2 regions of the Pseudomonas sp. Ors-4-3C genome follow, and region 2 is predicted to be linked to the other one. Evidence: predicted binding sites of a transcription regulator. Region 2 holds the regulator's gene; the other holds the start of a gene.
What was found. Region 2 encodes FliA, which starts transcription of late flagellar genes. Its sites were predicted from a motif close to CTAAAGTTTNNNNNNNNNNNGCCGNTAA; they were not measured.

Region 1 (5,301 bases), 320 kb from region 2:
AGTACTGCGTGTTGGCAGTCTTGGTCAGCTCTTCACTCAGCAGCGCCGAGTTATGCGCCTGTTCCGAGGTCTGGTCTGCCAATTCCGAAATGTTGCTGATGTTGCGGCTGATTTCTTCAGCCACTGCACTTTGCTCTTCGGTCGCCGCAGCGATCTGCGTGGTCATGTCGGTGATGTTGGCCACCGCTTCGCTGATCCCGACCAACGCCTGATCCGCTTCCAGCACCCGCGCCACACCTTCTTCGGCCTGGCGATGCCCGGCTTCCATGGTTTGTACGGCGCTGGAGGCAGTCTGCTGCAGCTTGGCGATCAGGGCATGGATCTGGCCGGTGGATTCGCTGGTGCGTTGCGCCAGTTGGCGCACTTCGTCAGCTACCACGGCGAAGCCACGGCCCATTTCGCCGGCACGTGCTGCTTCGATGGCGGCGTTGAGCGCGAGCAGGTTGGTCTGGTCGGCGATGCCTTTGATCACGTCGACCACGCCGCCGATTTCGTCGCTGTCCTTGGCCAGTTGAGTGACGGTCAGGCCGGTTTCACCGACCACCACCGACAGGCGCTGGATGGCTTCGCGGGTTTCGCCAGCGATGTCGCGGCCGCGGCCGGTCAGGCGATTGGCTTCCTGCGTCGCGTCGGCAGTGCGCTGCACGTGGCTCGCCACTTCTTGCGTGGTGGCAGCCATCTGGTTGACGGCGGTGGCGACCTGTTCGGTTTCCACGCGCTGACGTTCCAGACCGCTGGAGCTGTTGTGCGCGAGGGCGTCGGATTGCTTGGCCTGATCGGTCAGGTGCTCGGCGGTGTCCTGCAGACGGGTCAGGCAGGTTTTCAGGCGGGCTTCCTGGCTGAGGATCGACATTTCCAGACGCGCCTGCGCGCCACGGCTGTCGGTGTACATCTGCGCGATCAGCGGGTCGGAGGTGGTCTGTTCGGCCAGGCGCAGCAGGCGCTTGAGCCCGCGTTGTTGCCATTGCAGGCCCATCAGGCCCAGCGGTACCGACAGACCAGCGGCCAGGGCGAAGCCCCAGTGCGAGTTCAGGGTCGCGCCGATCACGAAGCTCAGTTGGCTGACCAGAATGAACGGCAGCCAGTCCTGCAGCACCGGCAGCCATTTGTCGCTGGAAGGAATTGCCGACTTGCCCTGGTTGATGCGTTGGTAGAGCGCTTCGGCACGGCGGATCTGTTCGGCAGTGGGTTTGATCCGCACCGACTCGTAACCGACCACCTGATTGCCGTCGAACACCGGTGTCACGTAGGCGTTGACCCAGTAATGGTCACCGGATTTGCAGCGATTCTTGACAATGCCCATCCATGGCAAGCCTTGTTTCAGTGTGCCCCACATGTGCGAAAACACCGCCGCCGGGACGTCGGGGTGACGAACCAGGTTGTGCGGCGCACGGATCAGCTCTTCACGCGAAAACCCGCTGATTTCGACGAAAGCGTCGTTGCAGTAGGTGATCACGCCTTTGGCGTCGGTTGTGGAAATCAACCGCTGCTGAGCCGGGAAAGTCCGTTCGCGTTGTGTAATGGGCTGGTTATTACGCATGGTTTTTCAATCCGCAAGGCTTTGAAAGGTTGTCGGCGCTGTCAGGAAATTATTGAAGTTTTTTTTCAGATATAAGTACGGCGTCGCAAAACCGCTCTTGCTTCAAGCGGCCAGCATCGGATAGGTGAACAGCGCAAAATGCAGCAGATTCAGCCCGAAATGCGTGGCGATCGCTGCCGCCAATCCACCGAAACGGTAAGCCAGACCATAGCCGACACCCGCCAGCCCCGCGAGCAACACCCAGTGCCAGCCAGCACCCGCATGTGCCAGGCCGAAGATCAGCGACGCCAGCAGCAGGGCGAGATTGTCGCCGTGGGGCAGGTGCTTGAACAGGCGGCTCAGGCCTCCCTGTATATAGCCGCGAAACAGCGCCTCCTCGACCAGGGTCACCAGCAGCAGATTGTTCAGCAACCACAACCACGCCTGATCGGGCCACTTCGGCGCCCAGGCGATCATGCCGAACAGAAGCGCTCCCCCCAGCGCCATTACGGCGCTCAATGTCAGGGCGAGGGCGCTGGCGAACACCGTCAGACGCAGCGAGCGTGCCGCGACGATCCACGGGCAGGCCAGCAACAGCCAGAAGCCGAGCAAGGGTTTGTCCAGATTGAGGTACATCACAAAAGGCACGGCGTCGTCGGTGAAGCGCATCCGGGCGATGGCCCGACCGTTGTCGAACCCCGGCAACCAGTGCAGCGCCAGTGACAGGGCGAGGAAGATAAACAGCGCGTGTCCCAGCAACCGCGCCACCGGCACCTGCTGTTGGCGCACGGCGAAACCGGCCACCAGCAACAATCCGACCGAGATCAGCGCGAGCCAGCTGAGGTGGCCAATGCTCAGCGCCCACCCGTAACCGAGGCTGAGAAGCGCCAGATAGACCCATGGCAACGCCTTCATCGAAAGTCCTTGTGCAGAATTTTGTGGAAGGGCTTTCTACACGGGTGGGGGCGTTGGGACAAGTCAAGGTGTGGCGGGAGGTGGGGACAACACAAAGCACGATCGCCAGACCCGGATCCCTTGTGGGAGCGGGCTTGCTCGCGAAAGCGGTGTATCAGACAACATCCATGTCGCCTGACACACCCTCTTCGCGAGCAAGCCCGCTCCCACAGTAGATCTGTGTGTGGCTGAGGAATCAGCGCAAATCGAGCTTCGCCGCAGCGCGCTCGGTGATTTCCGTGCGCAGTTTCAACGACGCCGCTGCACGATTACGAGCCTCTTCGACGACAGCACTCGGCGCCGTCTGCGGACTGCCCGATTCAAACGGCGGGGCCGGCGCATATTCCAGTTGCAGTTGGATCAACTGCGCCGCCTCAGCCCCCACCAGTTCGGCGGCCAGCTCCAGCGCAAAGTCGATCCCCGCGGTAATCCCGCCACCGGTAAACAGATTGCCGTCGCGCACCACCCGGTCCTGCACCGCAATCGCGCCGAGTTTCGGCAGCAGTTCGTGATAGGCCCAGTGGGTGGTCGCGCGTTTGCCTTTTAGCAGGCCCGCCGCGCCCAGCACCAGCGAACCGGTGCACACCGACGTCACATACCTAGCTTGCGCCGCCTGACGCTTGATGAAGCCCAGCGTCTGCTCATCTTCCATCAGCGGCCCGACCCCGGCGCCGCCGGGAATGCAGATCACATCCAGATTCGGGCAGTCGTCGAAGGTGGTGGTCGGTTTCAGCAGCAGGCCGGTGCTGGCGGTGACCGGCACCAGATCTTTCCAGATCAGATGCACCTGCACGTCCGGCAGCGAGGCCAGCACGTCATAGGGGCCGGTCAGGTCCAGTTGCTGCACCTGTGGAAACAACAGAAAACCGATCTGCAACGTCATGGGGGATTTCTCCATTTGAGGGGTGGACGGCTTCACTGTAGGCGCGTAGGTTCTGGCGCATACGCCAATCACCCCACGAATTACGCCAAATGCCCAAAGTCATCCATGTACTCGCGTTTGCCAACATGCAGATCCTCGATGTCACCGGCCCGTTGCAAGTGTTCGCCTCGGCCAACGACATCGCTCGCCAGCGCGGCTTGCCCGTGCCGTATGCGCCATCGGTGATTGCCTGCGAAGGCGGAGCGGTGATGTCCTCGGCGGGGCTGGCGGTGCTCGCCGAGCCGTTGCCGCAAGACGCCAGCGACACGCTGATTATCGCGGGTGGTTGGGGGATCTATCCGGCATCCGGAGATGAGTCGCTGGTGGATTGGGTACGCGAGCACGCAGCGAAATGTCGACGCGTGGCCTCGGTGTGTACGGGGGCATTTCTACTGGCGGCGAGCGGCTGGCTCGACGGGCGCCGCGTGGTCACCCACTGGACCCGTTGCGAGCAACTCGCGCAGCAGCATCCGAAGCTGCAGGTCGAAGCCAATCCGATCTTCATCAACGACGGCCCGGTCTGGACTTCGGCAGGCGTCACCGCCGGCATCGATCTGGCACTGGCGATGGTCGAGGAAGATCTGGGCAGTGATATTGCTCTCGACGTCGCCCGGCATCTGGTGGTGTTCCTCAAACGGCCGGGCGGGCAGTCGCAGTTCAGTGTGACCCTGGCCCTGCAGAATCAGGGCAATCGCTTTGATGAACTGCACGCCTGGATCGCCGAAAACCTCACCTGCGACCTCGGCGTCCCGACCCTGGCCGAGCAGGCCGGCATGAGCCAACGCAGTTTCGTCCGCCACTACCGCGCCGACACCGGCCAGACCCCGGCCCGCGCCATCGAACTGATCCGCGTCGAAACCGCCCGCCGCCTGCTCAGTGACACCGGGCTGCCAGTGAAGCGAATCGCGGCCAATTGCGGCTTTGGCAGTGAAGAAACGTTGCGCCGCAGTTTTCTGCGGGCGATTGGCGTGACGCCGCAGGCGTATCGGGAGCGGTTTTCGGTCAGCGCTGCAGCAGATCCAGTAATGCCTTGAGCGTTTGCTGCGGGGCTTCTTCGGGAATATTGTGGCCGGCACCGGGCAGCACGCGCCTTTCGTACAGACCGGTGAAGTGCGCAAGGTCTTCATCGACTTCCGGCGCCGGACCGACCCCGTCGTCGGCACCGCACAGGGAGATAGTGGGCACGCTGATCGGCGGTTGTTTGATCAACGCGTCTTCCATCCATTGCAGCGCCGGATCGCCTGCGGCGTACATGAAGCGATGACGGTAGGAATGAATCACCACGTCAACGAAGTCCGGGTTGTCGAAGGCCGGTGCGCTCAGCGGATAACGTTCGGCGTTGCGTGCCCAGGTCGGTGACCACAATTTCCAGAGCAGTTCACAGAACGCCTGCCGGTTTTGCGTCAGGCCCGCGACGCCGCGTGGCGTGTGGAAATAGTACTGGTACCAATAACGGTGCTCGGTCTCGGGATCCAGTGGTCGGGTCGAATTGGCGATGTCCTGCACGTTATAGCCATCCCCCGTCACCAGCCCGCGCACCCGCTCGGGAAACAACGCCGCAACGATGCACGCTGCCCGACCGCCCCAGTCGTAACCACAAAGCGTGGCCTGTTCGATACCCAGCGCATCCATCAACTCCAGCAAATCCTGAGCGAGGGCCGCTTGCTGGCCGGAACGCAGTGTTTCGGGGTGGTTGAAGCGAGTCGGCCCGTAACCGCGCAGGTACGGGACGATCACCCGATAACCGTGGGCGCCGAGGGCGGGGGCGATTTCATCGTACGCCCGAGGCGAGTAGGGGAAACCATGCAGCAATATGACCGCGTCGCCGGTGGACGGGCCGTGCTGTTCAAAGGCAACGGTCAAGTTGGGTGTCGGTACGCGTTGAATGTCAGACACGGCAGACTCC
Region 2 (5,301 bases):
TCATTGGCAACCGCCGCATTGCCGGCGGCGTCGAGCTGACGGCGGCGCTGGATTACAAATTGTCGGCGCTGGCGCCACGGGTTCCGAACATGGAACTCGAGGACGAGCTGCGCAAGACCCAGTCGCGCATCGTTACCGCCCAGGCCGAACTGAGCCTGCGTGGCGAAGCCGATGGCAACACCAATCGCCAGTTGTTCGCCGGGCTGCCGTTGACGGCCGGCCTGCCGCTGACCGCTGCCGAGCCGTTGAGCGAACCGACTTACGCCGCCCCGGCGCGTCCGGCGCCGGCGCCTGCCCAGTCGTCCGCCGGCATCGATCCGCGTGCGCTGGATTCGATGCGTTTCGAATTGAACAGTTTGCGTGAGCTGATGGAAGTGCAGCTCGGCACCCTGGCCTGGAATCAGCTGCAAGGCAGCCGTCCGGCACAAGCCAATCTGTATCGCCGTCTGCAACGTATCGGTCTGTCCGGACCGTTGTCGCGCGACCTGCTGGCGATGATCACCGACATCGAAGAACCGCGTCAGGCCTGGCGCATGCTGCTCGCGCACCTGGCGCGAATGATTGCCGTGCCAGAAGTCGAGCCGCTGGAAGAGGGCGGGGTGATTGCCATGGTCGGCCCGGCCGGCATGGGCAAGACCACCACCCTGGCCAAACTCGCGGCGCGCTACGTGCTCAAGTACGGCGCGCAGAATGTCGCGCTGGTCAGCATGGACAGCTTCCGCATCGGCGCCCAGGAACAACTCAAGACCCTGGGGCGGATTCTCAACGTGCCGGTAACGCACGTCGATCCGGGTCAGTCGCTGGTGCAGGCACTCGACCCGCTGCTGCGCAAACGCGTGGTGCTGATCGATACCGCCGGCCTGCAGGCCAGCGATCCGGCACTGCGCATGCAGCTGGAAAGTCTGGCCGGGCGTGGCATCCGTTCAAAAAATTATCTGGTGCTGGCAACCACCAGCCAGAAACAGGTTCTAACCGCCGCTTATCACAGTTACAAGCGTTGCGGGCTTGCCGGCTGCATCCTGACTAAACTGGATGAGACGGCCAGCCTTGGCGAAGTGTTGAGCCTGGCGATCAGTCATGAACTGCCGGTCGCCTACCTGACCGACGGCCCACGGATTCCGGATGATCTGCATCTGCCGCGCCGTCATCAATTGGTCAGTCGCGCCGTCAGCGTGCAAATGCAGGAAGAACCCAGCGAAGAAGCCATGGCTGACATGTTCGCTGATATCTACCACAGCCCGACCAAGCAGGTTGGCTGAGGTAATGAACAGTTTTTGTACCTACATCGATGGTCTGCCATGCATTGTTCCGGTTGAGAACGCGCAGCCAGTAATGTGGCCTCCGTCTATGCAAGACAAGGTAAAGAAATAACATGGGCAGCATGCATCCCGTACAGGTGATCGCGGTGACCGGCGGCAAAGGTGGCGTCGGCAAGACTAACGTGTCAGTGAACTTGTCTCTGGCGCTGGCAGAGCTTGGCCGTCGGGTCATGCTGCTGGACGCCGATCTGGGGCTGGCGAACGTCGACGTTCTGCTGGGACTGACCCCCAAACGCACTTTGGCCGATGTCATCGAAGGCCGCTGTGAGCTGCGCGACGTGCTGTTGCAGGGCCCCGGCGGGATCCGCATCGTGCCGGCCGCTTCCGGCACCCAGAGCATGGTGCACCTGAGCCCGGCACAACACGCCGGTCTGATTCAGGCCTTCAGCGACATCGGCGACAACCTCGATGTGCTGGTGATCGACACCGCTGCGGGTATTGGTGACTCGGTAGTCAGTTTTGTCCGCGCCGCGCAGGAAGTGTTGCTGGTGGTCTGCGACGAGCCGACCTCGATCACCGACGCCTACGCGCTGATCAAACTGCTCAACCGCGACTACGGCATGAACCGCTTCCGCGTCCTCGCCAACATGGCGCAGAGCCCGCAGGAAGGGCGCAACCTGTTCGCCAAGTTGACCAAGGTCACGGATCGCTTCCTCGACGTCGCCTTACAATACGTCGGCGCGGTGCCGTACGACGAAAGCGTGCGCAAGGCAGTGCAGAAGCAGCGAGCGGTCTATGAAGCCTTTCCGCGTTCCAAGTGCGCGCTGGCGTTCAAGGCGATCGCGCAGAAGGTCGATACCTGGCCGCTGCCTGCCAACCCGCGCGGTCACCTGGAGTTTTTCGTCGAGCGCCTCGTGCAGCAAACGGCAGGGCCTGTGCTATGACCGCCAGCGGTATGAACTACTACAAGAAGTCGGCACGTGACGCGCAGTACGAGTTGATCGAGCGTTACGCGCCACTGGTCAAGCGCATTGCCTATCACCTGCTGGCGCGCTTGCCGGCGAGTGTGCAGGTTGAAGACCTGATTCAGGCCGGGATGATCGGCCTGCTCGAAGTCTCGACCAAATACGACGCCAGCAAAGGCGCCAGTTTCGAAACGTATGCGGGCATCCGGATCCGCGGCGCGATGCTCGACGAAGTACGCAAAGGGGACTGGGCGCCACGTTCGGTTCACCGCAACACCCGTATGGTCAGTGACGCAATTCGGGCAATTGAAGCTAAAACCGGCCGTGACGCTAAAGATCACGAGGTTGCGGCCGAACTCCAATTGAGTCTCGACGATTACTACGGGATTTTGAATGACACCCTGGGCAGCCGGCTGTTCAGTTTCGACGACCTGTTGCAGGACGGCGAACACGAAGGGCTGCACGAGGATGGCGCCAGTGCTCATCTTGAGCCGTCACGCGATCTGGAAGATGAACGCTTCCAGGCGGCGCTGGCGGACGCGATTGCCAATTTGCCGGAGCGTGAGCGACTGGTGTTGGCGCTGTACTACGACGAAGAGCTGAACCTCAAGGAGATCGGTGAAGTCCTTGGCGTCAGTGAATCGCGGGTCAGCCAGTTACACAGCCAGTGCGCGGCCCGTTTGCGGGGGCGTTTGGGGGAGTGGCGAGCGCGCTGAAGGCAGTGTGGGGACACTGCGAACGAGGCTGGTGCGGTGATGAACGGCACCGGTCTTGCTCTGTTGTGCTCCAGACAGTCTTCGAGTGCTGCGCCGATTGATTGAAGTGGCGCGTCCAGGTGCTGGGCGCGTTTAAGACTGCTTGGAGGTCGAATTGAACAAAGACATGAAAATCCTCATCGTTGATGACTTCTCAACGATGCGGCGGATCATCAAGAACCTGCTGCGGGATCTTGGGTTCACCAACACCGTCGAGGCCGACGATGGCACTACCGCCATTCCGGTGCTCAACAGCGGCAGCATCGACTTTCTGGTAACGGACTGGAACATGCCGGGCATGACCGGTATCGACTTGCTGCGCCACGTGCGTGCCGATGAAAAACTCAAGCATCTGCCCGTGCTGATGGTGACCGCAGAAGCCAAGCGCGAGCAGATCATCGAGGCTGCTCAGGCCGGTGTGAACGGCTATGTGGTCAAACCTTTCACGGCTCAGGCGTTGAAAGACAAAATCGAGAAGATTTTCGAACGCATCGGCTGATGAACGCGCGGGGGAGCTATGGAGCATAACGAATCTTCACAGGGCGATTTCGAGTCGACCCTGAAAAAACACGCGGTCGAACTGGTCGAAAGCCTTGAAAAAGGCAGGTTCGGCGACGCTGTGCAACTGATCCATGAGCTCAATCAGACCCGTGACCGCGGCCTGTATCAGGAAGTGGGCAAGCTCACACGCGAACTGCACAGTGCGATCGTCAACTTCCATATCGATCCGCACATGCCGCAGGCCGAGGAAGTGTCGCAAATCACCGACGCCACCGAACGCCTGGGCTATGTGGTCAAGCTGACCGAAGCCGCGGCCAACCGCACCATGGATCTGGTGGAAAGCGCCACGCCGGTGGTCAATGGCCTGGCTGAAGAAGCTCAGGCCTTGAGCACCGATTGGGGGCGCTTCATGCGTCGCGAAGTCGGGGCTGAAGAGTTCCGCGAACTGGCGCGCCGGGTCGACGGTTTTCTGTCACGCAGCAGCACGGACAACCGTGCGGTGTCGAGCAACCTGAACGACATCCTGCTGGCTCAGGATTACCAGGACCTCACCGGTCAGGTGATCAAGCGTGTGACCCAGTTGGTCACCGAAGTCGAAAGCAATTTGCTCAAACTCGTACTCATGGCCAGTCAGGTGGACCGCTTTGCGGGCATCGAACACGACCGTGCTGCGATGCTTGCAGAAAAAGATCCACAAAAACATCTCTCGCAGGGTGAAGGTCCGCAGATTCATGCCGATAAACGAGAAGACGTTGTGTCCGGTCAGGACGATGTGGACGATTTGTTATCCAGCCTTGGATTTTGAGTTTAGGTTTTTAGACCTGTAGGAGCACCCCATTAATGAGCTTCGGCGCCGATGAAGAGATCCTTCAGGATTTCCTGGTTGAGGCCGGCGAGATTCTTGAGCAACTGTCCGAGCAACTGGTCGAGCTGGAAAGCCGCCCGGATGACGCAGATCTGCTCAACGCAATTTTTCGCGGTTTCCACACTGTAAAAGGGGGCGCCGGCTTCCTTCAGCTCAATGAGCTGGTGGAGTGCTGTCACATCGCCGAAAACGTGTTCGACATCCTGCGCAAGGGTGAGCGTCGCGTTGATGCAGAACTGATGGACGTGGTGCTTGAAGCACTGGACGCGGTGAACAGCATGTTCAGCGAAGTCCGTGAACGTGCACCGATCACTGCTGCAACCCCGGAACTGCTGGCTGCGCTGGCGCGTCTGGCCGAACCGCAATCGGCGGACGAAGCCCCGGCTTCGCCAGTGGCCGAGATGATCGAAGAGCTGGTTGTCGAAGGCGATTCCGGCGACATCACCGATAACGAATTTGAACAGTTGCTGGATTCGCTGAACGCCGTCAAGGCTGAAGCCGAAGCCCCGGCCGCTGCTGCACCTGCGCCAACTGCCGATACGGCAGCGAGCGATGAAATTACCGACGCTGAATTCGAGTCGTTGCTCGATCAGCTGCACGGCAAGGGCCAGTTCGCGCCAGACGCCGTGGCCCCGACAGCGGCCGCTCCGGCGGCACCGGCTGCCGGTGACAGCTCGGACATCACCGACGACGAATTCGAAGCACTGCTCGATCAGTTGCATGGCAAGGGCAACTTTGCCGTGGAAGCGCTGGAGTCGGCGATTGCCTCGGCACCGGCTGCGCCAGCCGCTCCGGTAGCCGCTGCCGCCGGCAGTGATCTGATCAGCGATCACGAATTCGAATCACTGCTCGACGAGTTGCACGGCAAAGGCAAGTTCACCGACGTTGGCGCCGCTGCTGCGGGCACCGCGTCGACCGTGGCCGCGCCAGCTGCCAAGGCGGCTGCTGCTCCGGCC

Region 1: a site for FliA is predicted at 1,570-1,597, ahead of ACVHNU_RS06040 (methyl-accepting chemotaxis protein). Genes of this name have one in related genera too.

What each region holds. Positions count from the first base shown of each region.
Region 1 covers NZ_CM146900.1:1,298,842-1,304,142, forward strand. Annotated here, with positions in the region: gene ACVHNU_RS06040 (methyl-accepting chemotaxis protein) at 1-1,540, opposite strand, end outside; gene ACVHNU_RS06045 (lysostaphin resistance A-like protein) at 1,643-2,434, opposite strand; gene inhA (isonitrile hydratase) at 2,670-3,356, opposite strand; gene ACVHNU_RS06055 (GlxA family transcriptional regulator) at 3,446-4,429, shown strand; gene ACVHNU_RS06060 (alpha/beta fold hydrolase) at 4,398-5,291, opposite strand.
Region 2 covers NZ_CM146900.1:979,890-985,190, forward strand. Annotated here, with positions in the region: gene flhF (flagellar biosynthesis protein FlhF) at 1-1,259, shown strand, start outside; gene fleN (flagellar synthesis regulator FleN) at 1,373-2,203, shown strand; gene fliA (RNA polymerase sigma factor FliA) at 2,200-2,940, shown strand; gene ACVHNU_RS04580 (chemotaxis response regulator CheY) at 3,107-3,478, shown strand; gene ACVHNU_RS04585 (protein phosphatase CheZ) at 3,497-4,285, shown strand; gene ACVHNU_RS04590 (chemotaxis protein CheA) at 4,321-5,301, shown strand, end outside.